4 regions of the Aeribacillus sp. FSL K6-1305 genome follow, and region 3 is predicted to be linked to each of the others. Evidence: riboswitches for the same ligand, from Rfam matches in the RefSeq annotation. Region 3 holds a riboswitch; each other region holds the start of a gene.

The links. Region 3 has a riboswitch for thiamine pyrophosphate ahead of tenI (thiazole tautomerase TenI). Riboswitches for the same ligand answer to the same signal wherever they lie in the genome.
Region 1: linked by a shared signal. The riboswitch ahead of thiT (energy-coupled thiamine transporter ThiT) and the one ahead of tenI (thiazole tautomerase TenI) in region 3 are both predicted to bind thiamine pyrophosphate.
Region 2: linked by a shared signal. The riboswitch ahead of thiC (phosphomethylpyrimidine synthase ThiC) and the one ahead of tenI (thiazole tautomerase TenI) in region 3 are both predicted to bind thiamine pyrophosphate.
Region 4: linked by a shared signal. The riboswitch ahead of NST97_RS01265 (acetylornithine deacetylase) and the one ahead of tenI (thiazole tautomerase TenI) in region 3 are both predicted to bind thiamine pyrophosphate.

The regions. Positions count from the first base shown of each region.
Region 1 covers NZ_JBBOQV010000002.1:66,310-72,470, forward strand. The annotation lists gene NST97_RS10205 (low molecular weight protein-tyrosine-phosphatase) at 1-66, opposite strand, end outside; gene NST97_RS10210 (DUF1128 domain-containing protein) at 217-447, shown strand; gene NST97_RS10215 (hypothetical protein) at 956-1,138, shown strand; gene NST97_RS10220 (DnaJ family domain-containing protein) at 1,180-1,551, opposite strand; gene NST97_RS10225 (DUF2179 domain-containing protein) at 1,573-2,118, opposite strand; gene NST97_RS10230 (DUF418 domain-containing protein) at 2,222-3,457, opposite strand; TPP riboswitch at 3,630-3,733, shown strand; gene thiT (energy-coupled thiamine transporter ThiT) at 3,803-4,363, shown strand; gene menC (o-succinylbenzoate synthase) at 4,405-5,514, opposite strand; gene NST97_RS10245 (carbon-nitrogen hydrolase family protein) at 5,780-6,161, opposite strand, start outside.
Region 2 covers NZ_JBBOQV010000001.1:1,470,683-1,476,843, forward strand. The annotation lists gene NST97_RS07085 (hypothetical protein) at 1-66, opposite strand, end outside; gene floA (flotillin-like protein FloA) at 95-1,087, opposite strand; gene NST97_RS07095 (NfeD family protein) at 1,104-2,387, opposite strand; TPP riboswitch at 2,580-2,695, shown strand; gene thiC (phosphomethylpyrimidine synthase ThiC) at 2,831-4,573, shown strand; gene NST97_RS07105 (MGDG synthase family glycosyltransferase) at 4,621-5,730, opposite strand; gene NST97_RS07110 (YkoP family protein) at 5,872-6,161, shown strand, end outside.
Region 3 covers NZ_JBBOQV010000004.1:53,022-59,182, reverse strand. The annotation lists gene NST97_RS19025 (monovalent cation:proton antiporter family protein) at 1-1,655, shown strand, start outside; TPP riboswitch at 1,710-1,818, shown strand; gene tenI (thiazole tautomerase TenI) at 1,942-2,556, shown strand; gene thiO (glycine oxidase ThiO) at 2,558-3,670, shown strand; gene thiS (sulfur carrier protein ThiS) at 3,678-3,881, shown strand; gene NST97_RS19005 (thiazole synthase) at 3,888-4,655, shown strand; gene NST97_RS19000 (ThiF family adenylyltransferase) at 4,652-5,665, shown strand; gene thiD (bifunctional hydroxymethylpyrimidine kinase/phosphomethylpyrimidine kinase) at 5,680-6,161, shown strand, end outside.
Region 4 covers NZ_JBBOQV010000001.1:279,331-285,491, reverse strand. The annotation lists gene NST97_RS01285 (ABC transporter ATP-binding protein) at 1-505, opposite strand, end outside; gene NST97_RS01280 (ECF transporter S component) at 517-1,092, opposite strand; gene tenA (thiaminase II) at 1,108-1,788, opposite strand; gene tenA (thiaminase II) at 1,806-2,483, opposite strand; gene NST97_RS01265 (acetylornithine deacetylase) at 2,516-3,781, opposite strand; TPP riboswitch at 3,906-4,006, opposite strand; gene NST97_RS01260 (hypothetical protein) at 4,072-4,740, opposite strand; gene NST97_RS01255 (TlpA family protein disulfide reductase) at 4,970-5,425, opposite strand; gene NST97_RS01250 (peroxiredoxin) at 5,518-6,066, opposite strand.

The sequences.
Region 1 (6,161 bases), on a different contig from region 3:
AAAAACCGCCTCAGCCATTGGCGAACGGCATATATTTCCTAAACAAACAAAAAGTACTTTTATCATTGCTGAAACCTCCTGAAACCATTGCTTCAATCGTTTTTTCATAAGCTGCAAAGAATAGTTTGGAAAGATCAATTTTTTTGATCATAATATTCAATCTTTCATAATACATGATACAATGAAACAAATAAAAAAACGAGAGGATGAAATCAATTGAATTTATGTGAAAAATCAGCAGAAAATATGGAATACATGATTAAAAAAATTACAGAAAAATTGAATATGATCAACATCAGTGCAGTTCAACCAACACATTTTAATGTAAATATGTATGAAGACCTAAAAGAAATTTATGACCATGTAATGAAAAAAAATACTTTCAGCCCCAGCGAAATGCAAGCAATTGCAGAGGAATTGGGGAACCTACGAAAGAGCACTCTTTAAGTGAATTGAGCTTTCTGCTGCTCGTTGCGAATGGGCTTGTGCAAATGACGGCAATTAGTGTTTAACTTAGCGATGTTGAAGTGTTGTGAAAACTCGCAGCTGCTGTCCTCATCAGCTTGCTTCAGTTGATTTGTTATATGTGGTTCTATACGCTTCTCAAAACGATGTTCGAGTCACATTAGGAACCGCCCAATCTGCCATCCATCAGAGGTTTAGCTTGGATTCTAAAGCAGGCGAATCGTGTACGCGCTCCATTTTCATCATTCTCTTTTTCTTTTGCAGGAGAAAAATAAAGATAGACCTCCTTGTTGTTTAGATGCCAGATTTCAGAAGAAATCGTTTTTACTTTAAAGCAGCTTTATAAATTCAGTATAAGCTGCTTTTTGTATAATAACTTTTTGTCAAAACGGTGTCTATTTTTTGAACAAAATGTGAATTTTTTGTTTCGTTTTTGTGACAAATGATTTATAATAAAAGAAAACGTTTTCTTTGTTTGGGGGTCAAAAAAATGGTCGTGACACTTATGAAATATTTTTATTTATTCGTTGCTCTCTTCTGTTTATTGTCTGGAATTTTGGTCGGTTTTGCAAAGGAGCTGCCGCTTTCGGTGATAGTCATTTTCTTAGGTTTTTTCAATCTTGCTTTATATTATGTCTTCCATAGAGAAGCCTTGAAAAAACAGCAAATTTAAAAGAATGGCGAAAATAAAGGCACCATTCTTTTTCGAAAACGTCAAATAAGCTTTTTATAAACTTTATCTTTATAAAATTGAGATGCAGGTGTGTTGAATATATTCCTTTTCTTCACGATTCGTTCCAATGCTAATTGTTTTTCCGACAGCTTTTGTTGTAATTTTTTCCTTTCGGCTTCATCTTCACAGCATTTTAGTAAATCTTGAATAGTTAATAGTTCCTTTTTCAAGTCATTTTCTTGATCGACCATTCCGGCGTTTCTCAAAAGACGATAAGCCATTCGGAGTTCTTCCGGAATATCAGACAAATCGTCATGCGGGAGAGGCTTCCCCATCCCGGGAAGTTCTTTAAACTCTCCCTCTTCATATGCCTTTTTGATCCGATCCTCAGCAATTTTTGCAAATATATCCACGCTTCACCCTCCCTTCGACCGTTATGTTCGTCCTTTTTCTAAACGCTTTACCCGCTTTTTCATCGCTTTTGTTAAATATCCACCTTTAAAAGAACGAATTTCATACGAGCTTAAAAACGCTTTTGGTTCTATTTCATTGACAAGGTTTAAAAATTCTTCCTCCCGAGAGCGTTGAGCAACAACTTCCAAACGATACCTAATCGAATTCATTCCTTCTCCTTGAAAGACCGTAACCCCAAAACCAGCCTCCCTCAATTTTTTGACTAATCCGGAATTTTTATCCATTAAATTCACATTGTATGTTACATATCCAAAAGCCAGCTTTTTCTCCAGTTCACCGCCCAACAACAGCCCTGCACCAAAACCGATAATATATGCACTAATATTGTAAATATTAGATAAATCTTGAAAAACTATTCCTAAAGCGACAATATAAATCGCTGCTTCTAGCAAACCTATACCAGCAGCAGCCTTTGTTTGATTTTTCACTAACAAAATAGTTCGGATCGTCAATACTGGTACATACAATAATTGCAGCAAAAAAATAAAAATTGCTTGTAGAAACATGTTGCCTAGACACTCCTTTGTTCCATCATACTATAAATTATTTTCAAAAAGAAAGAGCTATCATAAACTCAAAATCTGAGATTTGAAACTACATTTTTACAATTCATCTTGATCTGTTATTATGCTTCGAAACTTCCTTTTTCATGCGAATAGGCTGGCGCTTGAAATACATCGCTGTTCTCCATACCCACTCCAACGGCCCTAATTGAAAATATTTAAACCAAATATGGCTGATGATAAGCTGCACGGCAAAAATTGCGAGTGCAAGCCAAAAACCGGCGAAGGGGTATACTTTACCGTACAATCCCAATCCGTAATGATAAAAAAGATATGTACAAATAACAGATTGCATGATGTAATTTGTCAATGACATGCGTCCAACAGGCGCAATCTTCTTAACAATTTGCCGACAGATTGGGTGAAAATATAAAAATATTAGAGAGATCACATAAAACAACATGAGAAATGGTGCACCGAACACCATGTAAAAACTATTTTTAGCGGTGACCGCAAAAATATTTAACGGAAGCCCAATGATAAGCCCGAAAAACCAGATGGCTGTTAATAACCTTCGATGCTTCTCCGGTTCTTGAAAAAGCTTTTGTTTCGCAAATATCATGCCAACTAAAAACATGCTGATATATGGGAGCATGTTTATTATATAGACAAGCGGTTGAAAAGGCCACATGCCAGACATAGACATGTAAAAAAGCCGATCATGAATACGCTGATGGAAAATATCAGTAAAACTTCCGTTTTGATATGAATGGATTGCGTTTCTTGCCTCCTCTTCCAATAAGGCAGCCTGCTCTCTTTTTTGGACTAAAGCATCCTCACCATTGGATACAGCCGTCATCAAACCAATAAGGAGCAAATATAAACTAAATAAACATACAGTCCATACCAAAAGGGTTTTCCAGGAACACTTCCGGAAAAAAAGGAGAAGAAACCCCAGCACAGCATAATCCATTAAAATGTCTCCATCCCAAATGAAAAATGAATGAATTAGTCCAAATACAAAAAGCACCACCAGTCTGCGTATATATATAGAAACAAAGTTCCTGCCGTTTCCTAAAGCCCGTTCCTCCATGATGATGATTCCAAATCCGAACAATAATGAGAACATTGTAATAAACTTCATTTGTACAAATATTTCCAAAATATTTTTCGTTAGAAAATCCCATGTTCTCCATGTTTCAGTAAAAAAATTTTCGCTGCCTATTTGGTATAAATATACATCTGGATAGCTGAAATGCGCCATATTCACAAGTAAAATGCCAAATATCGCAGCCCCCCGCACCACATCCACTACTTCATAACGCTCACGTTTAAGATTCAAACCAAAACCCCCATTCTGAAAAAAGTTCTTATTGTTAACGCCCTTTTTTCATTACTTTTTGTCCAAAGGCTGCATTTCAGCTTTATCGTGTTTAAATTTATTTGAATATAGCGAAAAAAGAATGACAATTTTCTTATAGTCTATTATGATAGACATAAGATTCGAATATCAACAGATCCACAAGGGGAGCTATATGCTGAGAGTGGACGGATATTTCGTCCAGACCCTTTGAACCTGTTAGTTAATGCTAGCGTAGGGATGTGGAAGTATACTGATCCATGATACAGCCTTTTTCCCCCTTATGGATATTTGTTGATAGCAAATAATATACAGGGGGTTTTATTTTTGGAAAAAAATCGCTTATTACTATTAATAGAAGCAGCAATCTTTGCAGCATTGGCAGTTATACTTGATCTTCTCCCTTCCATTCAATTATCATCAGCCATTTCTATATCCATTGCCATGGTGCCTGTACTCATATTATCGTTTCGATCCGGTGCAAAGATTGGCTTCATTTCCGGCTTTTTATGGGGATTATTGCAAATTGTATTAGGTGATGCATACATCCTGACGCCTGTTCAAGGCTTCATCGACTATTTTCTAGCTTTTTCCTTTATCGGTTTAGCCGGTCTTTTCAGCAAAACTATTCAAAATAAGCTGAAAGATGGAAAGAAAAGCTCTGCTCTTGTTTTCATCATCTTTGGCGTCTTCATCGGAGCTTTTGCACGTTATTTTTGGCATTTTATCAGCGGTGTCTTTTTCTTCGGAGAATATGCACCAGAAGGAATGTCAGCGGTCGTTTATTCTTTGATCGTAAACGGCATTACGATGATAGGAGCGTTTGTATTATGCGCTGTCGTTACTGTTATTCTCATTATGGCAGCGCCAAGATTGGTTGTAAAATAAACAAAATCATCCTCTGCAAAACATGCAGAGGATAATTTTGTTTATAGGGTAAATACTTTCGTTTCAACAGTGTATTTTTTTAATTTTTCACGGCTTACATGAAAACCGATCCCCGGGTTATCAGGCAAGGCAATTTTTCCATTATAAACCGATATTTCCGGTTCAATAATATCTTCTTCCCAATACTTAGATGAACTGGATATATCTCCTGGCAGTGTGAATTGTTCAAGTGTCGCTAAGGCTATATTATGGGCCCGTCCAATCCCTGATTCAAGCATCCCTCCGCACCAAACTGGAACATTTTGCTCTTTGCAAAAATCATGGATTTTTTTTGCTTCTGTCAAACCGCCAACACGGCCGATTTTTATATTCATAATTTTGCAGCTTCGAAGTTCAACAGCCTTTCGAGCATCTTCGAAGGAACAAATACTTTCATCTAAACAGATCGGTGTGTCCAATTCTTTTTGAAGTTTGCTATGATCCACAATATCATCGTGCGCAAGAGGCTGCTCAATCATCATTAATTGAAACTCATCCAATTGTTTTAGATGATTTATATCTTTTAATGTATAGGCACTGTTCGCATCAGCCATTAAATCCAAGTTCGGAAAATGCTTCCGTATTTCCTTAACTACTTCAATATCCCAACCTGGTTTAATCTTTATTTTTACTCTCTTGTATCCTTCCTCCTGATATTGTTCAATAAGACTGATTAAATCTTTTATTGTTGGCTGAATACCGATGCTCACCCCAGCTTCAACTTCTTTTTTCATTCCCCCGAGAGCTTGTGAAAGAGGTATATTTTGCTGTTTTGCATATAGATCCCACACGGCACCTTCCAAAGCCGCTTTTGCCATATAATTTCTGCGAATAAAACGAAACGATTCAGCCAACTCACGAGGATGATGAAACGTCGTCTTTGATAAAATCGGAATGAGGAAATCTTCGATCATGTGCACAGTTGTTTTCACGGTTTCTTCTGTATACCATGGAATGGAAAAAGCAACCCCTTCTCCAAAACCGGCTGCACCATCATCATCCTTTACTTCTACGATCAACAATTCGCGATCGTGAATGTCTCCATAGCTAGTAGAAAATGGGGCTTTCAAACGCATCTGTAATATATGCAAAACAATTTTCTTAATTTTTATCAATTAAGAGCATCTCCTTTTTTAAACAAGCTCTCAGCTAAGTTCGACAAAATCATTCCCATTCGCCAGAGGGCTCGATATTTCCCGGAAAATATTTCTTAAAATAGCGAATCCACTCGAACGTTTGTTTTACACTAATTATAAAATAAACGCTTTCTTAATGTAAAGGAGCAAGGGATTTCTTTATTTCCCTTATTGTTTATTGAACTGCAAAAATCTCAAATAAATAATGAGATCAATCGTAGAAACGAGTCTCATCATGAGATTAATTTTTCCACTCAATAGTTGTCTTCTTCTCTTTGTTGACTAGCAATTTAAAAACATCAGGTCTTGCATAATGCCCAACAGGATCAAAATCAAACTGGCTATAGGCGATTTGTTTCATATCCAGTTCTGCAATGATGATGTCTTCCTTGCCAAATACGGGCTCTGCCACATATTCGCCCAACGGTCCAACAATCGCGCTACCACCTCTGCTCATTACTTCAGGTGAAGAAGCAAGTTCATCATAACAAGCCAAATCTTTCGGATACATATCTTTTGTCACATATTGATTGGCAGACAAAACAAAGCATCTCCCCTCCAAAGCAATGTGGCGGATTGTTGACTGCCAAGTTTCCCTTGCATCAGCCGTTGGGGCAATATAA
Region 2 (6,161 bases), on a different contig from region 3:
GCCAAACAAAGAAGAAATAATCCCGATTAAAATAACAATGAACAGTGGATTTTCAAATATTTCCATATGACACCTCCTTTGATGGGCAGAAAGATCATTCTTCTTCATCACCAGCAGAGTTTTTTGTCATTTTTCCGATAGAATCACGCATATTTGTATCAGCGGTAATGTTTTTGATGTTCATATAATCCATAACTCCAATATTTCCTGATTTTAAAGCTTCCGCCATTGCAAGCGGAACTTGCGCTTCCGCCTCAACAACTTTTGCCCGCATTTCTTCAACTTTAGCGCGCATTTCCTGCTCTCTTGCCACCGCCATCGCCCTGCGTTCCTCCGCTTTAGCTTGCGCGATGTTTTTGTCTGCTTCCGCTTGATCTGTCTGCAGGATCGCACCGATGTTTTTGCCGATGTCAACGTCCGCGATGTCGATGGATAAAATTTCAAAGGCTGTTCCTGAATCGAGTCCTTTGTTTAAAACTGTTTGCGAAATCATATCAGGGTTTTCCAGCACTTTTTTATGATCATCAGAAGAACCAATGGTGCTGACAATTCCTTCACCTACACGTGCGATAATCGTTTCTTCCCCGGCACCGCCAACAAGCCGGTCGATATTGGCTCGCACCGTGATGCGGGCTTTTGCTTTCACTTCAATTCCGTCCATGGCAACCCCTGCAATAAACGGGGTTTCGATTACTTTCGGATTTACGCTCATTTGAACGGCTTCAAGCACGTCTCTTCCCGCTAAATCAATCGCAGCACAACGTTCAAAGCTCAATTCAATATTAGCTCTTTCAGCTGCAATTAATGCGTTGACAACTCGATCGACATTTCCCCCTGCCAAATAATGGCTTTCCAATTGATTTGTTGTGACATCAAGGCCGGCTTTATGCGCTTTAATTAACGGATTGATCACTCGACTTGGAATGACTCTGCGCAGCCTCATTCCAATAAGAGTCAAAATACTGATGCGAACGCCAGCTGCCAGAGCGGAAATCCAGAGCATAATCGGCACAAAAGAGAACAAGATGCCAAGCAAAATAAGACCTAATACGATAAGACCTAGTAAAAGAAAAAATGATACATCCATGTGATATACCTACCTCCTATTCATTTTCATTAATAGCTCTTACAACAATTCGTGAGCCTTCTACTTTAACAATTTTCACTTTTTTTCCTTTCTCAATATACGTTCCTTCTGTCACAACATCCAATCTTTCCTCTCCATCGGTCATTACTGTTCCTGCCGGTCGTAAAGCAGTCACAGTTACACCCGTTTTCCCAATTAAATCTGTACGATTTTGATTGGATACATAACCTTTCTCCGTGCTGATTGAATCATTTAAAATAATTTTTTTAAACCATTTCATACGCTTACCAATCACCTTTGACATGATGAATATTGTGAATATCGAAATGGAACCGGCAATAAAAAGAGAAACCGCCATATGTCCTATATGATCAGCTGCTAAAAATAAACTTAAAAGGACTGAAAGAAAACCGATTGCTCCAATAATTCCTCCTGGAACAAACAACTCTGCAATTATAAGCAGTACCCCAAGCACGAACAAAACAACCGTTTCCAATCCCGCAAGCCCTGCAATAAAATGACCGAAGAAAAACAAAAACAGTGCCAATAGTCCAATAAAACCAGGAATGCCAAACCCAGGAGTGTACAATTCTAACACAAACCCTAAACCGCTAATCGTTAATAATATCGGAATGGTATACATGTTTGTTACAAAACGGGCTATTTTTTCAGCAAACGTCTCCTCAGTCTCCTGGACTTTTGCACCTTCCATTCCGATCGATTTCAAAAGCTCTGCCCGGCTTTTGGCGATGCCTTCACCATACCCGACTTCCATCGCTTGTTTTGCTGTTAATGTTAGTAATTCTCCTTTTTCTGCACCATATTCGGGCATATCCAAGCTGCTGTCTACCATCGCCTCAGCGAACATAGGGTCTCTGCCATGAACCTCAGCAGCATTTCTCATCTCTGCTTTCCAAAACGATTGCACTTTTACTTCTGCAGCATTGCCATTGGAGTCAATGACAGCCGCTGACCCAATGGTACCGCCAGGATGGTAATATATTTGATCAGCCCTTAATGCTATATAAGCCCCTGCGGAAATCGCATGTTTATTTACATAAGCGATTGTTTTGATATCTGTATCCATAATCATTTTACCTATTTCTATCGCTGCCTCTAAAGCACCGCCAGGAGTGTTCAATTCAAAAACAATGACATCCGCCTTCTCTTTTTCCGCCTCCTGAATGGATCGTTTAATAAAATGCACCAACCCTTTTTCAATTGTATTTTCAATCGGAATAAAATAAACAGTTTTCCCTTCAGATGATTTGGCATCAAAAGACGCACAAATAATCGACAAGATGAGCAGCAGAGCGCAAATAGCGAAAAACTTATTGTTTGATTTCAGGCCTCTCCCCCCTTATTTTTTGCCTAATATTATTACGGACAATTGCGCAGAAAGTTTCAAAAATCAACAATTCTACAAACATCATGAAACGAAAAAATATTTTCATTATTTTTCATATTATGTTACTATTAAAAAAAATATATAACCATCTACTAGGGGTGTCCAATTAGCTGGACTGAGAGAAGAACGCGCCTGAAGTTCTTCAACCCTTTGAACCTGATCTGGATGATGCCAGCGTAGGGAAGTAGGTAGCGGGAGTATTTGTATTGCCTTCTTTTTCTATATTGAATTGATCGGGTTCGTGCTAAAGCGAACCCGTTTTTATTTTTCACGTCCCATCTCCCCTCCTATTTTTCTATGCACATCTTCAGATAAAAAAATGGAGGAGGAGAAAAATGAAACATTATTTCGAAAACATGCAGTTTCCAGCAAGCAAAAAAATTTATGTGACTGGGTCGAGACCCGATATTCGGGTTCCGATGAGGGAAATTCAATTAACTCCCACGAAAACGGAAGCGGGAACGTTTGAAAATGAACCTGTAAAGGTTTATGACACGAGCGGTCCCTATACAGATCCTGATTTTCAGGCAGATATTCATAAAGGTTTGCCGGCTGTGCGCAAACAGTGGATTTTAGACCGTCATGATGTTGTAGAATATGACGGGCGCCAGGTAAAGCCTGAAGATAATGGATTTCGCAATTGGGAAGATCACAATATTGCCACACCTTTTCATCGAAAGCCTTTCAAAGCAAAAAAAGGTGCTGTCGTTACACAAATGCACTATGCAAAAAAGGGGATCATCACCCCAGAGATGGAGTTTGTGGCGATTCGTGAAAACATGGATCCTGAATTCGTTCGTCAAGAAGTCGCTGCCGGCAGGGCCATTATTCCGTCCAACATTAATCACCCGGAAAGTGAACCGATGATCATCGGCCGGAACTTTCATGTAAAAATTAATGCCAACATTGGCAATTCAGCTGTAACATCGTCAATCGAAGAAGAAGTTGAGAAGATGCTTTGGGCCATCCGCTGGGGCGCTGACACAATTATGGACCTGTCAACAGGAAAAAATATTCATGCAACAAGAGAATTTATCATCCGCAACTCGCCCGTGCCGGTTGGAACCGTCCCGATTTACCAAGCGCTCGAAAAAGTAAATGGCGTTGCTGAAGATTTAACATGGGAAATTTACCGTGATACATTAATTGAGCAAGCAGAACAAGGGGTCGATTATTTTACTATACATGCCGGCGTGCTGCTTCGCTATATCCCTTTGACCGTCAAACGGACGACCGGAATCGTATCCCGCGGCGGTTCGATCATGGCGCAGTGGTGTATGGCGCATCATCAAGAAAACTTTTTATACACTCATTTTGAAGAGATTTGCGAAATTTTAAAAACATATGATATTGCCGTTTCATTAGGTGACGGCTTGCGTCCCGGATCTATTCGAGATGCCAATGATGAAGCGCAATTTGCCGAATTGAAAACGCTCGGTGAATTGACGGAAATCGCCTGGAAACATGATGTCCAAGTCATGATCGAAGGCCCTGGGCACATTCCGATGCATAAAATTAAAGAAAATGTTGATTTAGAAAATGAAATTTGCAAAGGGGCTCCTTTTTATACCCTCGGTCCATTAACGACCGATATTGCTCCCGGCTATGATCATATTACGTCAGCCATTGGAGCAGCCATGATCGGCTGGTACGGAACGGCCATGCTATGTTATGTAACTCCGAAAGAGCATTTAGGCCTTCCCAATAAAGAGGATGTGCGCCAAGGTGTTGTTGCTTATAAAATTGCAGCCCATGCCGCAGATTTGGCAAAAGGGCATCCAGGCGCCCAAATAAGGGATGATGCTTTATCAAAAGCCCGTTTTGAATTTCGCTGGAACGACCAATTTAATCTTTCTCTCGATCCTGAACGGGCACGCGAATATCATGACGAAACTTTGCCGGCAGAAGGAGCGAAAATTGCCCATTTTTGTTCTATGTGCGGTCCAAAATTTTGCTCGATGAAAATTTCCCACAATTTAAGAAAAATGGCCGGTTCAAGTGATTCTGATTTCGTTCAGGAAGGTTTGAGGCAAAAAGCAAAAGAATTTATAGAGGGCGGGTCATCCCTTTATCGATAAATAATTTTCAAACTAATGCTCCTAGAAGCTTTAATGGCTTCCAGGAGCTATTCATTCATTAAACGTTTGATCAATCCCGCTGGTTCAATCGGAGCTAAACTTTTATGATATTCATCCACTTTCGATAAAAATTTTGATAGCTGCTTAGATTGCAGCGCTCGAATAATGGAGGCCGAAATATTTGTTTCCTCTTGCCAATTTCGAAAATCAAACACCATCCCGAATTTTGTTAATTTCTCCAAATTTATTTCTTCCTGTCCTGGAAGAGTGTGGTATACAAATATAGGAATTTTTTTGTATAAACATTCGCTGATTGTCACACCCCCGGGTTTTGTCATGATAAAATCGACGCGATTGTACAGATCGTTCATTTGTTCTCTTGAAGAGATGTAAGGTAAAGGAGTAATTCGTGGATGGTTTTGTTTTATTAATCGATCATAAAGCTTTCTGTTTTTTCCGCATAACACCATATAATGGATATCATCATCGCGGCTGATTTTTTCCGTTATCTTCTCTATTGAACCGACGCCTGAGCTTCCTCCCGAAATTAATCCTCGATAAAAGCGCATGCTATGTACATGTTCATCTTTCCTTTTTGTAAAATTTGGGTGAATAGGAATCCCTGTAACAAAAATCTGCTCTTTCTTTATACCTTTTTCGAGCAAATAATCTTTCATATATGAGTGACCGACAAAATGATAGTCAATTTCTCTTTTTCCCCAAAGATGATGAATAAAAAAATCTGTGTATACATTGATAACAGGGATGTTGATTTGAGAAGAGGCTTTCAGCCTGGCGAGCAAGTAAGAAGGAAGAGCATGGGTACAAACAATCATTTTCGGATTCAATTCATCAATGATCTTTTTTAAATGCCGGAGAAAAAGTGCCTCATAATGGAAAAACCTTTTGGCGCTCTTTTGCTCCGCAAGCACTGACCTGTGGTACATATGGCTGTATGATTTAGGAAAACGGCCAATCCATTGCAAATAAAAGGAAGATATCAGCCTTTCTATTTTTCCAAATTTCGATGACAAAAGGTCCATTTTTTCGCAATGAATGTCGGGATCAAGACGTAACAACCCTTCCATTAGAGCATCAGCTGTTTGATGATGGCCTGAAGGTATGGTCAAAAAAGGAAGATATAAAATTTTTTTCATATCGCTCACCATTGTTATTGATGGAGTTCTTTAAAAGTTTTTTCTTAATTTCGCATGGCTATTCGAAAAAAATTTTTATAAATAAAAACAATTCGTATGCTAAAAAATAAACTGTAAGAAAAAAAGTGAAAGGTGTTGCAAATGGGAAGGTTGAGATATTGTTTTTTTAAGTTTTGGTGCCTGTTGGATCCCATTTATTACCTTTGTTCGCGGCTTGAGTATGTGAGGGACAAGGAGAATAATCGTGACATTTTCCGGGTTCGATTGACAAAATATAAAGGAAGGGAAATAATTCTTTCAGACGGTACAAAAATTAAAAAAAATGATCTTCTGTTAAAAATACATCTTCATAACGTCTACTTAATGAAGGAACTGAATCGTTTTAAGAGCGAAATTCAAAAAGGAAGATACATTTACTCTAAAACAGAAAA
Region 3 (6,161 bases):
TATTTCTCATGTTTTTAAGCGGGCTTGAGATTGATTTCACCATTTTCTCCAAAGAGAAGAAAAAAGAAGAAAAGCTGTCCAACGGAAAAAAAGCTCCTCATACTTTTTTGGTTGCGTCAATTGTTTTTCTTGGCATTTTCGTTGTTTCATTACTTTTATCGTATTTGTTAATGTGGATGGGATTTATCCGCAATGCCTTTTTCATGACGTTAGTGATTTCAACGATTTCTTTAGGAGTAGTAGTGCCGACGCTGAAAGACGAGCAAATTATGAAAACAACCATCGGCCAAATTATTTTGCTGGTGGCTGTCATAGCCGACCTTGTCACCATGATTTTGCTGGCGGTTTTTGTCTCCTTAAACAGCGAAGGAGAAAGCAATACGTGGCTTCTGCTTCTTTTGTTTGCAGCAGGCGTACTGCTTTACTTCATTGGCAAAAGGTTTAAAAGTCGATCCTTTATTAAATCGATGTCAAAAGGAACGGTTCAAATTGGAACAAGGGCGGTTTTTACGTTAATTCTCGCACTTGTAGGTTTATCGGAAACGCTTGGGGCAGAAAATATTTTAGGCGCCTTCCTTGCGGGAGTTTTAGTCTCGCTTTTATCGCCTAATTCAGACTTGGTGCAAAAGCTAGATTCGTTTGGCTACGGTTTTTTAATCCCGATCTTTTTTGTCATGATAGGGGTGGAATTGGATTTATGGGAATTGATCAAAGATCCGAACCTTCTTTTGTTAATTCCTTTGTTATTTCTCGCCCTCTTGATCTCAAAGTTTATTCCCGTTTTTGTGCTGAGAAAATGGTATGATACGAATACAACGATTGCGGCGGCGTTCTTGTTGACTGCTACTTTATCATTAGTTATTGCGGCAGCTGAAATTGGACAGCGAATCGAACTGATTGATAAGCAAATGGCTGACGCACTAATAGTAGTTGCCGTGTTAACAAGCATTATCACGCCGATAGGATTTAAAAAATTATTCCCTAAAAAAATGGCGGTGCAGCCTAAAAAGAAAGTTGCTTTTATTGGTGCAAATCAAATGACCCTTCCAGTCACAAGAGAATTGGACAAAAATTTGTATGAAGCAACCGTATATCATACACAGCAAGACAAAATTGAAAACGGGACTGCTCAATCGGTGTTTAAAATTGAAGAATTGAAAGACTATTCGATAGAATCATTGAATGAACACCACATAATGGAAGCTGATATAGTAATAGTGGCTACTGGGGATGAAGAAAGAAATGCGGAAATTGCGACATATGCAAAAGAATGCGGCGTAGAACAGGTCATCGCCTCAATTTCTTCCCCGGAGTTGGATCAAGCATTAAAAGAAAAGGGGATCAGCGTATTTTCCGTCATGCTGTCAACAAAAACGCTGCTCAGGGCTTTGATCGAATCGCCTGGCGTTATGCGGATCTTAACAAACCAAGACAACTCTCTTTATCAAATTAATATGAATAACCGAAAATATGATGGAATGAAGCTTCGATACTTTCCGTTTACAGGAGATTGTATCTTTGTCCGGATTTTTCGGGGTGAAGATTCCATTGTGCCTCACGGCGATACCGAATTGAAAAAAGGGGACCGCTTGATTGTAACGGGTTCCCGCAAATATGTAAATGAGTTAAAAGATGAGCTGGAATTTAGCAAATAATATTTGCAAACAAAACAAATTGTGATAGCATGAAATTAGTATGAAAATTTAATAAGCATCCACTAGGGGAGCCTTTGGAAAGGCTGAGATTAAAGTGTTGACTTTAAGACCCTTTGAACCTGATCTGGATGATGCCAGCGTAGGGAAGTGGGAATTTGAAACATGTGTCTGATATTCCATTACCACTTTCCAGCAAGGAAGGTGGTTTTTTATTGTTTCCAGTCTCACCCTTGGACAGCTGCTTTCCAGTTTTGAACCTTGAAAGACGAGTGTGGGCGTCTTTCTCATGAAAGGAATGTACATGTTGGAGCTTCATGCCGTAACAGACGGAACAAAACCAGTCAACGAGCTAATACGCATAATTTTGTCCATATCAGATCATGTTGATTACGTTCATATACGAGAAAAAAATAAAAGACCATGTGAGATCATTCATCTTGTAGAACAGCTTTTGGCAAACGGGATAAGGAGAGAACAGCTTGTTATCAACGATCGGCTCGATGTTGCGCTCCTAACAGGCGTTCAAAATGTTCATCTTCCGGGAACCGGCCTGCCGGTAAAAAAAGTGAAAAGTGCTTTTCCGCAAATAAAAGCCGGTGTCAGCGTCCATTCATTAGATGAAGCGGTAAAAGCAGAAAAAGACGGAGCAGACTATTGTTTTTTCGGAAACGTTTTTGAAACGAACAGTAAAAAAGGACTTCCGGCAAAGGGAACAGATTTGCTTGGGAAAATCGTTGGACACGTCAATATTCCTATTATCGCCATCGGTGGGATCACGCCTGATAATATGCAAAAGGTTTTAGAAAAAAAAGCAAGCGGTATTGCCGTTATGTCCTATATCTTTTCTTCGAAAGATCCAGAGAGCGCTGCCAAACTTTTCAGGAAAGGGGAAGCTTTTTAAAATGAACGTTTTTGATGTTGGAATCATCGGGGGAGGGGTCATCGGCCAAGGGATCGCCTATGAGCTATCAAAAGCAGGGCTGAAGACCGCCGTGTTTGAAAGCGGCGAAATCGGAGGTAAAGCGACATCCGCTGCAGCAGGAATGCTGGGTGCCCATTCTGAAAATGAAAAAAGAGACATATTTTTTGAGCTATGCTTAGAGAGCCGAAATTTATATCCGAGCCTTGCAAAAGAATTATTGGAGCAATCTGGTGTGGATATTGAGCTTGTGCAGGAAGGCATGTATCGGCTTGCATTTACTGAGGAAGAAGGCCGCTTTCTGCAATCGCTCGCAGATGAGAATGAACTAGAATGGCATTCAAGGGAAAACGTACTGGCAAATGAGCCACATGTTTCTGAAGACATTGCGGGAGCTCTTTGGCTTAAGCATGACGGCCAAGTGAAAGGTTCATCTGTTTGCCACGCATATGCGAAAGGCGCTAGAAAATATGGTGCATCTATTTTTGAACAATGTCCTGTTTTCGACGTGATTAAAGAGGGAAAAGCATACAAGCTTGTCACTTCCCAAGGAGTTTTTATATGTGGAAAAGTCGTCGTTTCAAGCGGAGTTTGGAGTGGCTTTTTCTTTGAAAAGCTGGGGCTGAGAAATCCAATGAAGCCCGTTAAAGGAGAATGCTTAGCCATAAAACCGAAAAAACTGGTGATCAACAAAACAGTGTTTTACGAGCACTGTTATATCGTACCGAAAAAAGACGGCACCGTTATTATTGGAGCAACTTCTTATGAAAACGACTGGGATACGCATCCGACAGTCAAAGGAGTATCCGAATTAATGATAAAGGTTCAGAAAATTATGCCAGAAATCGGGTCTGAACCGGTCGTTAGTGCTTGGTCGTCGCTCAGGCCGCAAACAGCTGACGGCTGGCCGTATTTTGCCGAGCACCCGGAGCATGAGGGAATCTTTTTTGCGACCGGCCATTATCGAAACGGCATTCTTCTAGCGCCGATTACAAGCTTGATCGTAAAAGACATGATTTTGAAAACGAATCAATATGAGCGTTATGTTCATAGCTTTTCTTTAAACCGATTGCTTTCTGATGCGAAAGGGAGGTGATTAAACAGTGAAACTTCGCATCAACGGCCAGCAGATGGAAGTGGAGAATAGTGTTCGAAGCATTGAAGATTTGCTGAACTTTTTTCAATTACAGGAAAGAATTGTTGTCGTTGAACGAAATGGTGAAATTGTTTCAAAAGAACAATACAGCTTCCAGACATTACATGATGGTGATCAAATTGAAATTGTCCATTTTGTTGGAGGGGGATGATGATTCATGTTAAAAATAGGAGATAAAACATTTCAGTCGAGATTAATGTTAGGAACTGGAAAATATCCGTCTTTTGAGATACAAAAAGAAGCGGTGGAGGCCTCAGGTGCTGAAATTTTGACATTTGCCGTCAGAAGAATGAATATTTACGAGCCTTCTCAGCCAAATTTTTTAGAAATGTTGGATTTATCGAAATATACGCTTCTGCCGAACACGGCCGGGGCAAAAACTGCGGAGGAAGCAGTCAGAATCGCTAAACTTGCGAAGGCATCAGGATTATGTGATATGATTAAGGTGGAAGTAATTGGAGATGATAAAACGCTTCTCCCTGATCCGATTGAAACATTGAAGGCATCAGAGATGTTATTGGATGAAGGGTTTATTGTTCTTCCATACACTTCAGACGATGTTGTTCTGGCGAAGAAGCTTGAAGAATTAGGGGTTCATGCCATCATGCCGGGAGCATCTCCGATCGGATCAGGCCAAGGAATTGTCAATCCTCTCAATTTATCATTTATTATTGAGCAAGCCAATATTCCAGTCATTGTTGATGCCGGAATCGGTTCGCCGGCAGATTGCGCACTCGCCATGGAGATGGGAGCAGATGGAATCTTATTAAATACAGCTGTTTCCGGTGCAAAGGATCCTGTGAAAATGGCGAAGGCAATGAAGCTGGCGATTGAAGCAGGCAGACTTGGATATGAAGCAGGACGCATTCCGAAAAAACGGTATGCACAAGCAAGCAGTCCAACGGAAGGAATGTTAACGACATAATGGAACGATATTCTCGCCAAATCTTGTTTTCTCCTATTGGAGAAGAGGGACAAAAAAAATTGCTGAAAAGCCATGTGCTCATTGTTGGAGCTGGAGCACTCGGCTGTGCAAGCGCTGAAATGTTAGCCCGTGCTGGAATCGGTAAAATAACCATCATTGACCGTGATTATGTCGATTGGAGCAATCTCGGGCGTCAACAGCTGTATACGGAAGAGGATGCGAAACAAAAGCTGCCAAAAGCGGTTGCTGCCAAAAAACATTTGCAGGAAATCAATTCGAACATTTCGATTGAAGCGATTGTGGGCGATTTCTCAATTGATTTTATAGAACATGTAAAGGATGTCGATCTTATCATCGATGGGACTGACAATTTTGAAACGAGATTTTTCATCAATGATTTAGCGATGAAGCACGAAATACCTTGGATCTATGGGGCAGTAGTGAGAAGTTATGGAATGACCGTTTCCATCGTTCCGAAACAAACACCATGCCTCCATTGTATGCTCCAAGCGATTCCGTCTGACGGAATGACGTGCGATACAGTTGGCGTGATCAGCCCGGCGGTGCAAATCGTCGCCTCTTATCAAACAGCAGAGGCACTGAAATATTTAGTCAGCGGAGAGGTGTCCAAGCAGTTAGTTTCATTTGATGTTTGGACAAGGGAGCATTCTGCAGTGGACATGACAAAATTAAAAAAGGCCGACTGCCCATCGTGCGGACATCACCCGACATATCCATATTTGTCGGTTGAAAATGGATTAAAAACAGCGGTTTTGTGCGGAAGGAATACCGTACAAATACGTCCGCAGCAAAAACAGAAGATTTCGCTATCAGAAATTACCAATCGTTTGCGTCCGATCGTGAAAGACTTAAAGGGAAATGCTTATTTAATATCCTTTCAGGCGGATGATTTCCGCGTCGTGCTTTTTCAAGACGGAAGAGCATTAATTCACGGCACTAAGGAAGAAGAGAAAGCAAAAGCTATTTATCAACGTTACTTCGGAGCTTAAATGGAGGTGTGTTTATGACCATCGGAAAAGCGTTGACGATTGCCGGGTCCGATTCAGGGGGAGGCGCGGGAATTCAGGCAGATTTGAAAACTTTTCAAGAGTTGGATGTATACGGAATGAGCGTAATCACGGCCGTTACATCTCAAAACACATTAGGTGTTCATGGTGTCTACCCTGTTCCGGCTGAAGGGGTGATCAGTCAGCTTGATGCAATTGCTGAAGATTTATCGCCAGATGCAGTTAAAACAGGAATGCTTTTTAATCAAGAAATTATCCAAATCGTCTCAAATAAAGTTCAAAAGCATGGATGGGAAAAAATTGTCGTTGATCCAGTAATGATTGCAAAAGGCGGACATCCATTACTTGAAGAGTCTGCCATCAACGCGCTCATCAACGACTTAATTCCGCTTTCGTTTATTGTGACGCCGAACATCCCGGAAGCGGAAGCGATCACGGGCATCGAGATAAAATCGTTTGATGATCGGAAAGAAGCTGC
Region 4 (6,161 bases), on a different contig from region 3:
TCCCTTCCGGATCCAGCATTGCAGTCGGCTCGTCCAAAAATAACACGTCTGGATGCAATGCTAAAACAGTGGCGATCGCCAGCCGTTGCTTCATGCCGCCTGATAATGATTGAATGCTGATATGAAGATCATCAAAATGAAGGCCGACCATTTCCAGGTAAACTCGCATTTTTTCATGCATTTGTTCTCTTTTCACTTGCAAATTTTCCAAAACAAAAGCCATTTCTTCATCTACATACGGCATGCAAAATTGCGTGTCAGGATCTTGAAACACATATCCCCAAGATGACGGAGTCAAGATTTTTTCTGCTTTCATCGGAACTTCAATAGATTTTGGAATTAAACCGCTTAGCACTTGCAAAAACGTCGATTTCCCACAGCCGGAAGGACCAAGAAGCAAGACTTTTTCTCCCTTATAGAAAGAAGAGGATACATCCTTAAAAAGCAAGGATTCCTCTCCAGGATATTTTAATCGTAAATTTTTCACTTCGCATACTAGATCCATGTTTGCCACCTCTAGTTCAGTGCGTCATAATCTTCATGCGACGCAGGTCTTACTAAATTAGTCACTCCTGTTGCTTCCAAAGATTTCACTAGATAATAGGCAAACGCGCCGGCAATAATGATTGAGCCAATCAATCGAGCTCCAATGAATAATAGCAAGTTCCAAAATACTAAGTCATCTATATAGCCTTTATAAAGATCCATAATTAGCGAACCAGCTGCTGAAGCGGCTGCAGCCAGCATGACAACACCGATATTAAACTTTTTATATCGAAAAATCGCAAAAATGATCTCTGCAAATAGTCCTTGGACGATTCCGTAAAGAAGAACCTCTATGCCGAATTCAGAGCCGGTTATAAATTCTGCAGATGCCGCTGCTGTTTCCGCTATCAGCGCTACTCCAGGCTTGCGAATAATAAGAAAGGCGACCGTCGCAGCAATAAACCACATACCGTATATGAGCTGGTCGACATGCAGCCCGATCGGCTTGACCGCATAGTAAAGCGGTCCCCATAGTTTATAAACAATTCCAAAAACGATCGAAATAACAATTGTTACTAGAATGTCTGTCAGTTTTAATCCTTTCATTATGATCAAACTCCTTTATTGACTGATTTTGGGTTCCACTTCCCATTTTTCTAAACGGTAAGCCATTTCCCAAAACGCTAATTCATATTGACTGCTGATGATAAAATGCTCTTCCATTCTTTTTAGATCGGCTTCTATCGTTTGTTGTGCGATTTCATCCAGCCTGTCAATTTGTTCTTCGACAAGCTGCTTAAACCAATCGCCCCCATAAGCCGCAATCCATTGGTGATAAATCGGTTCTTTTGGCTTCGCATCTTTTAATTTTTCGCCAATTTCGTAATATAGCCAATAGCACGGAAGTATTGCAGCAATAATATCGCCTAAGTGACCGTTGATCGCCGCTCGATATAAATGGGAAGTATAGGCGTACGCCGTTGGGGCCGGCTTAAAATTCGCCTTCTCCTCCTCTGTGATTCCCAGCTGTTTGGCAAATGTTTCATGAAGAGATAATTCCGCTTCAAATGTTCCTTGTGCATGCTGAGCCATTCGCGATGTCGTATATAAATCGTTTGCTTTTGCCGCTCCATACGATTGCACTTTTGCAAAATGGCTTAAATAATACGAATCTTGTAAAACGTAATAACGAAAACATTCAAGTGGCAAACTCCCTTCGGCAATACCTTTTACAAATGGATGATCGAAGCTGGCCTGCCATATCGGATCTGCTTTTGTTCGAATTTTTTCAGTAAATTTCATGTTCATTCTCTCCTATATTAAGAATTGATTTCGATTGGCCACATTTCTTTTCGTTCAGACATTTCCCAAAACATATATTCGTATTTGCTCGTTGTGACAAAAATATCTTCCAGCCATTTCAATTCTTCTTCCCGTTTTCCTTCTGCAAGCTCATTCATTAAATCTTTCAGCCATTTTGCCAATTCACCGAATTCTGTTGATGCGTACATTTTTACCCACTCGCCGTAAAACTCATGTTCACTGGCACCAGGAATCTCATGTAAGCGTGTGCCGATTTCATAATAGCTCCATGTACATGGAAGGACTGCGGCAACCAGTTCTGCCAATGATCCTCGCTGCGACACATTTAACATATAGCTCGTATATGCAACGGTTGTAGCAGCAGGCTGAACTTGTTCTAATTTTTCCTTCTCTATTCCTATTCTTTCAGCGTATTGACGATGCAAATCCATTTCCACTTTTAACGTCGAATGTAGAAGATCAGCAAAAACTGTCATTGTTTGAAGATTGTGAGCCTTTAAGCTTCCAAGGGCAAACAGGCGGCAGTATTCGATTAAATAAAGATAATCCTGCTCCATAAAAAAGCGAAATTTGTCGATATCCAGCGTCCCATTGCCGATTCCTTGAACAAACGGATGATGGTAACTCGCTTCCCAAATCGGTTTTGCAGTTTTATACAATCGGTCTGTAAACATTTGAATTACCCCTTTCGCAGCTTTTGTAATTGTCATCGTTTTTTCTGATACCAATCAAATAAAAACACGATCAGCGATTTTGTAAATGTTTTTAATTGGGGGATGGACAGCTTTTCATTCACCGAGTGTGCATCTTCAAGCGTGCCCGGTCCATATAAAACGACGGGAATTCCCGCTTCACTCAGCCAGCCGCCGTCTGTCACAGTAGGGGACATCGTCAGCTTTGCTTCCTCATTAAATGCCAGTTTATGTGCTTTTTGTAATGTTTTCACTCCGAGTGAATGTTCGTCATATGAAAAAGCTGGGAAAATTTCTCCTCGATCTTCAATCATCGATGTGCCGCCCCATTTAAATTTCGGAGGATATTTCCGAAGCCATGGATCAGCCATTGCAACATGATGGATATGTTCTTCAATTTCCCGGATCACCTCTACATAATGCTCTTCCGGGTAATAGTGAACGGTAATCCAAAGGGAACATTTATCGGCCACAAAAGCGGCGTGCCTTCCACCTTCAATCACTGCAGGATTAATTGTGGCAGAACCAGGCGGAAAGCCTTTGCTCGTTTTCATCACTGCCCAATGCTGTTCAAGCTCTCGCAGTCCTTCAATAATTTTCATCATTTTTTCAATCGCGCTTGCCCCAAAAAGCTTCCCGCCGGCATGAATCATTTGTCTTCTCGTGCCATCGTGAAATGTCTCGGGGCTTTCAATCGTAATCCAGCCCGTGATCACCCCGCCTTGCCCTTGTATTTCACAGTTGCTTGAATCGACAACGATGGCAAAATCAGCTCGATATCCCCGGTCGCAGCACGATTTTGTTCCTGCTTCGCCTACTTCTTCTCCGACGACGGACTGAAAAATGATATCCCCTCCCGGCTCAATGCCGTTTTCTTGCAGCAGCTTTAATGCAAACAGACTGGCAGCCATTCCCCCTTTCATATCCGCTACACCGCGTCCGTATATGTAATCCCCTTTAACCGTTGCCTCAAAAGGAGGCGTTAGCCATTCTTCTCCCTCTTCGATTGAAGCGACATCAATATGCCCGTTAATAATTAAACTGTGGTAATTTTCTGGATCTTTTCCTTTTTTCGTTCCTACTACGACTGGATCTTGTTCATATAAATCCCATTGATCAATGGAAAAGCCGATGTCTTCCAAATATGAGGCGACATACTTTTGAGCCTCTTTTGCATTTCTTGCCGGAGGGCTCGGCGTTTCAAACGATACGAGTGTTTTTAGAAGATTCAGAAGTTCTTCTTCCCTTTCATCAATTTGCTGAAATAGCGTTTGTAACACGTTGTCTACCCTTTCTTAACATTTTGTTTTGAAAAATGGTTTGCCAATCAGCCTTGTAATGCAAAAAGCCCGTTCCCAATATAAGGGAACGGGCAAGTATATACAAAACCCATAGACAGGTTTCGATATTACTGCACCACTTCCCTACGCTAGTATGATCTAGATCAGGTTCAAAGGGTCAAGGCACACGCCTTTCTCAGCCGTCCGGCTCCCCTAGTGGTATGTTAATATTATGAAATTTTCATTTAATTTCATTAAATCATAAAATATAGAAAAATACAAGCTAACGGTTAATTGATCCTTTTTGCTGTCTTTAATAATTCACGATAACCAATTCGAGTAAATTGCAAATGTTGATCAATATAATTAGCCTTTTTCAAATGCTCGATGGATTGTTCGGAAAAACTGCCGCTAATTTCCTGAAACCTTTGATTAATTTCCACTAACGAATGATTTAATATAAAATCCGCATCAAGCAGCAGGACAATCCGCTCGATCTCAGGATCTCTTTTTAAAATCAAGTTGGCAATCCGGCCTTTCATGAATGCCAGCTCTTGTTGAAGCTTTGAAGCTTCATCCTCTTTTTCTCTAATTTTGGCTCGGTACTTTTGTTTTTCTTCCTCTTCGATACCGGCTTTTGTTAATAGCTCCTCCAACAATTGCGTTTTATCAAGCTCCAGTTTATTTAATTGCTGTTCTTTTCGCGCCATTTCTGTTTCATCAGGCAGCTTTTCGGTTTGAATAGGCTCTTTTCGTTCTTCTTTCATCTTTATCATATAGTCTATTTTCCGATAGACAAGGAAGGCGAGAACAACTAAACATCCATTTAATAGCAGAGATATAAAACGCACGACGACGTCGTTAAACGCAAGCAAATAAAATAGGAAAAGGATAACGATGACAGCCAAAAGCACCTTTAATAGATTCATAATGGAAAAAGTTTGTGATTGTTTTGCCATCCACCTATGCTCCTTTTTGTTCAAACTAGCATCATTTATTATAGCATGTTGTGATTTGGAATGTGAATCATTTCTTTAGGATTGAGAGCTGGAAAAAGGATGTCAGATGAATGGAAAATGGAGATGCTTATCTTTTGAAAGCTTCGAAGCAATAAAAACAAGTCCTTTCAAAGCCGGAAAGGTATTTCTAAAATGAAAAACCACCTGCAATGTTTTGCAGATGGTTGAATCATTCAGCGTTTTCTGTTTCCGCTAACACCCGATTAACACGTTTTTCCAGCATTTTCATTCCGCTTCCTCCTGCTTGGAAGTGGCGAAGAATGCCGTTTTTGTCAAAAACATAATATGCAGGTACATATTGATTTTCAAAAGCATCGGTTAATTTATGTTCGTTGTCAACAAAGATCGGTTGCGTAATCCCGTGTTCTTCCGCTACTTTTTTAATATCATCAATATCTAAATCCTTTTCGGAGCGAGGCATATGAACAGCTACTACGTTCAGTTTATCTTTATATTGATCGCGGAACTCATTTACTTTCGGCATTGCTTCTTTACACAAATGGCAGCTGATTGACCAAAAATGGATTAATGTTGGTTTTTCACCGATTAATTGCTCTTTCGTTACTTCGCCATTCAGCCAAGTTGTTGCTCCGACTAATTCAGGCATTGGCTCACGTAATTTCATTTCCGCTTCCTCCTTGAAGAATGAATATCAAAAAAATAATCGTTTGAAAAAAGGCCTAACGTACTGCTAGGCCCTTTGAATGAAAAGCTTCATTATACTTTAAGCGTTTCTTGACCAGGCTTCCAGTTTGCTGGGCAAAGTCCGCCAGTTTGAAGCGCTTGAAGTACACGCAATGTTTCATCAACATCGCGGCCAATGTTGTTATGGAATACTGTTTGATATTGAAGTTCGCCTTCTGGATTGATGATGAACAATCCGCGAAGAGCAACTCCTTCTTCTTCGATTAAAACGCCGTAGTCTCTTGATACTTGATGATTTGTATCTGCTGCAAGCGGATATTTAATATCGCCTAAACCGTTCTCTTCGCGAGGAGTTTTAATCCAAGCTAAGTGTGTGTGAATTGTGTCAGTTGATACGCCAATCACTTCTGCATCAAGATCTTCAAATTCTTCATAACGGTCAGAAATAGCTGTGATTTCAGTTGGACAAACGAAAGTGAAGTCCATTGGATAAAAGAAAAGAACTGTCCATTTTCCTTGTTTCATGATTCCTTCCAAGCTTACTTTACCAAACTCTTTGTTTGGCAAAACGGCATCCATTTCAAAACGTGGAGCTTGTTTACCAACCAAACGCTCTGCCATTATGTAACCCTCCATTTTAAAATTTTATTTTAAAGGAAACTTTTTGATCGTTTCCTTCAAAAACAAATGAGAATGAATTGAGTATTTTCTCAATA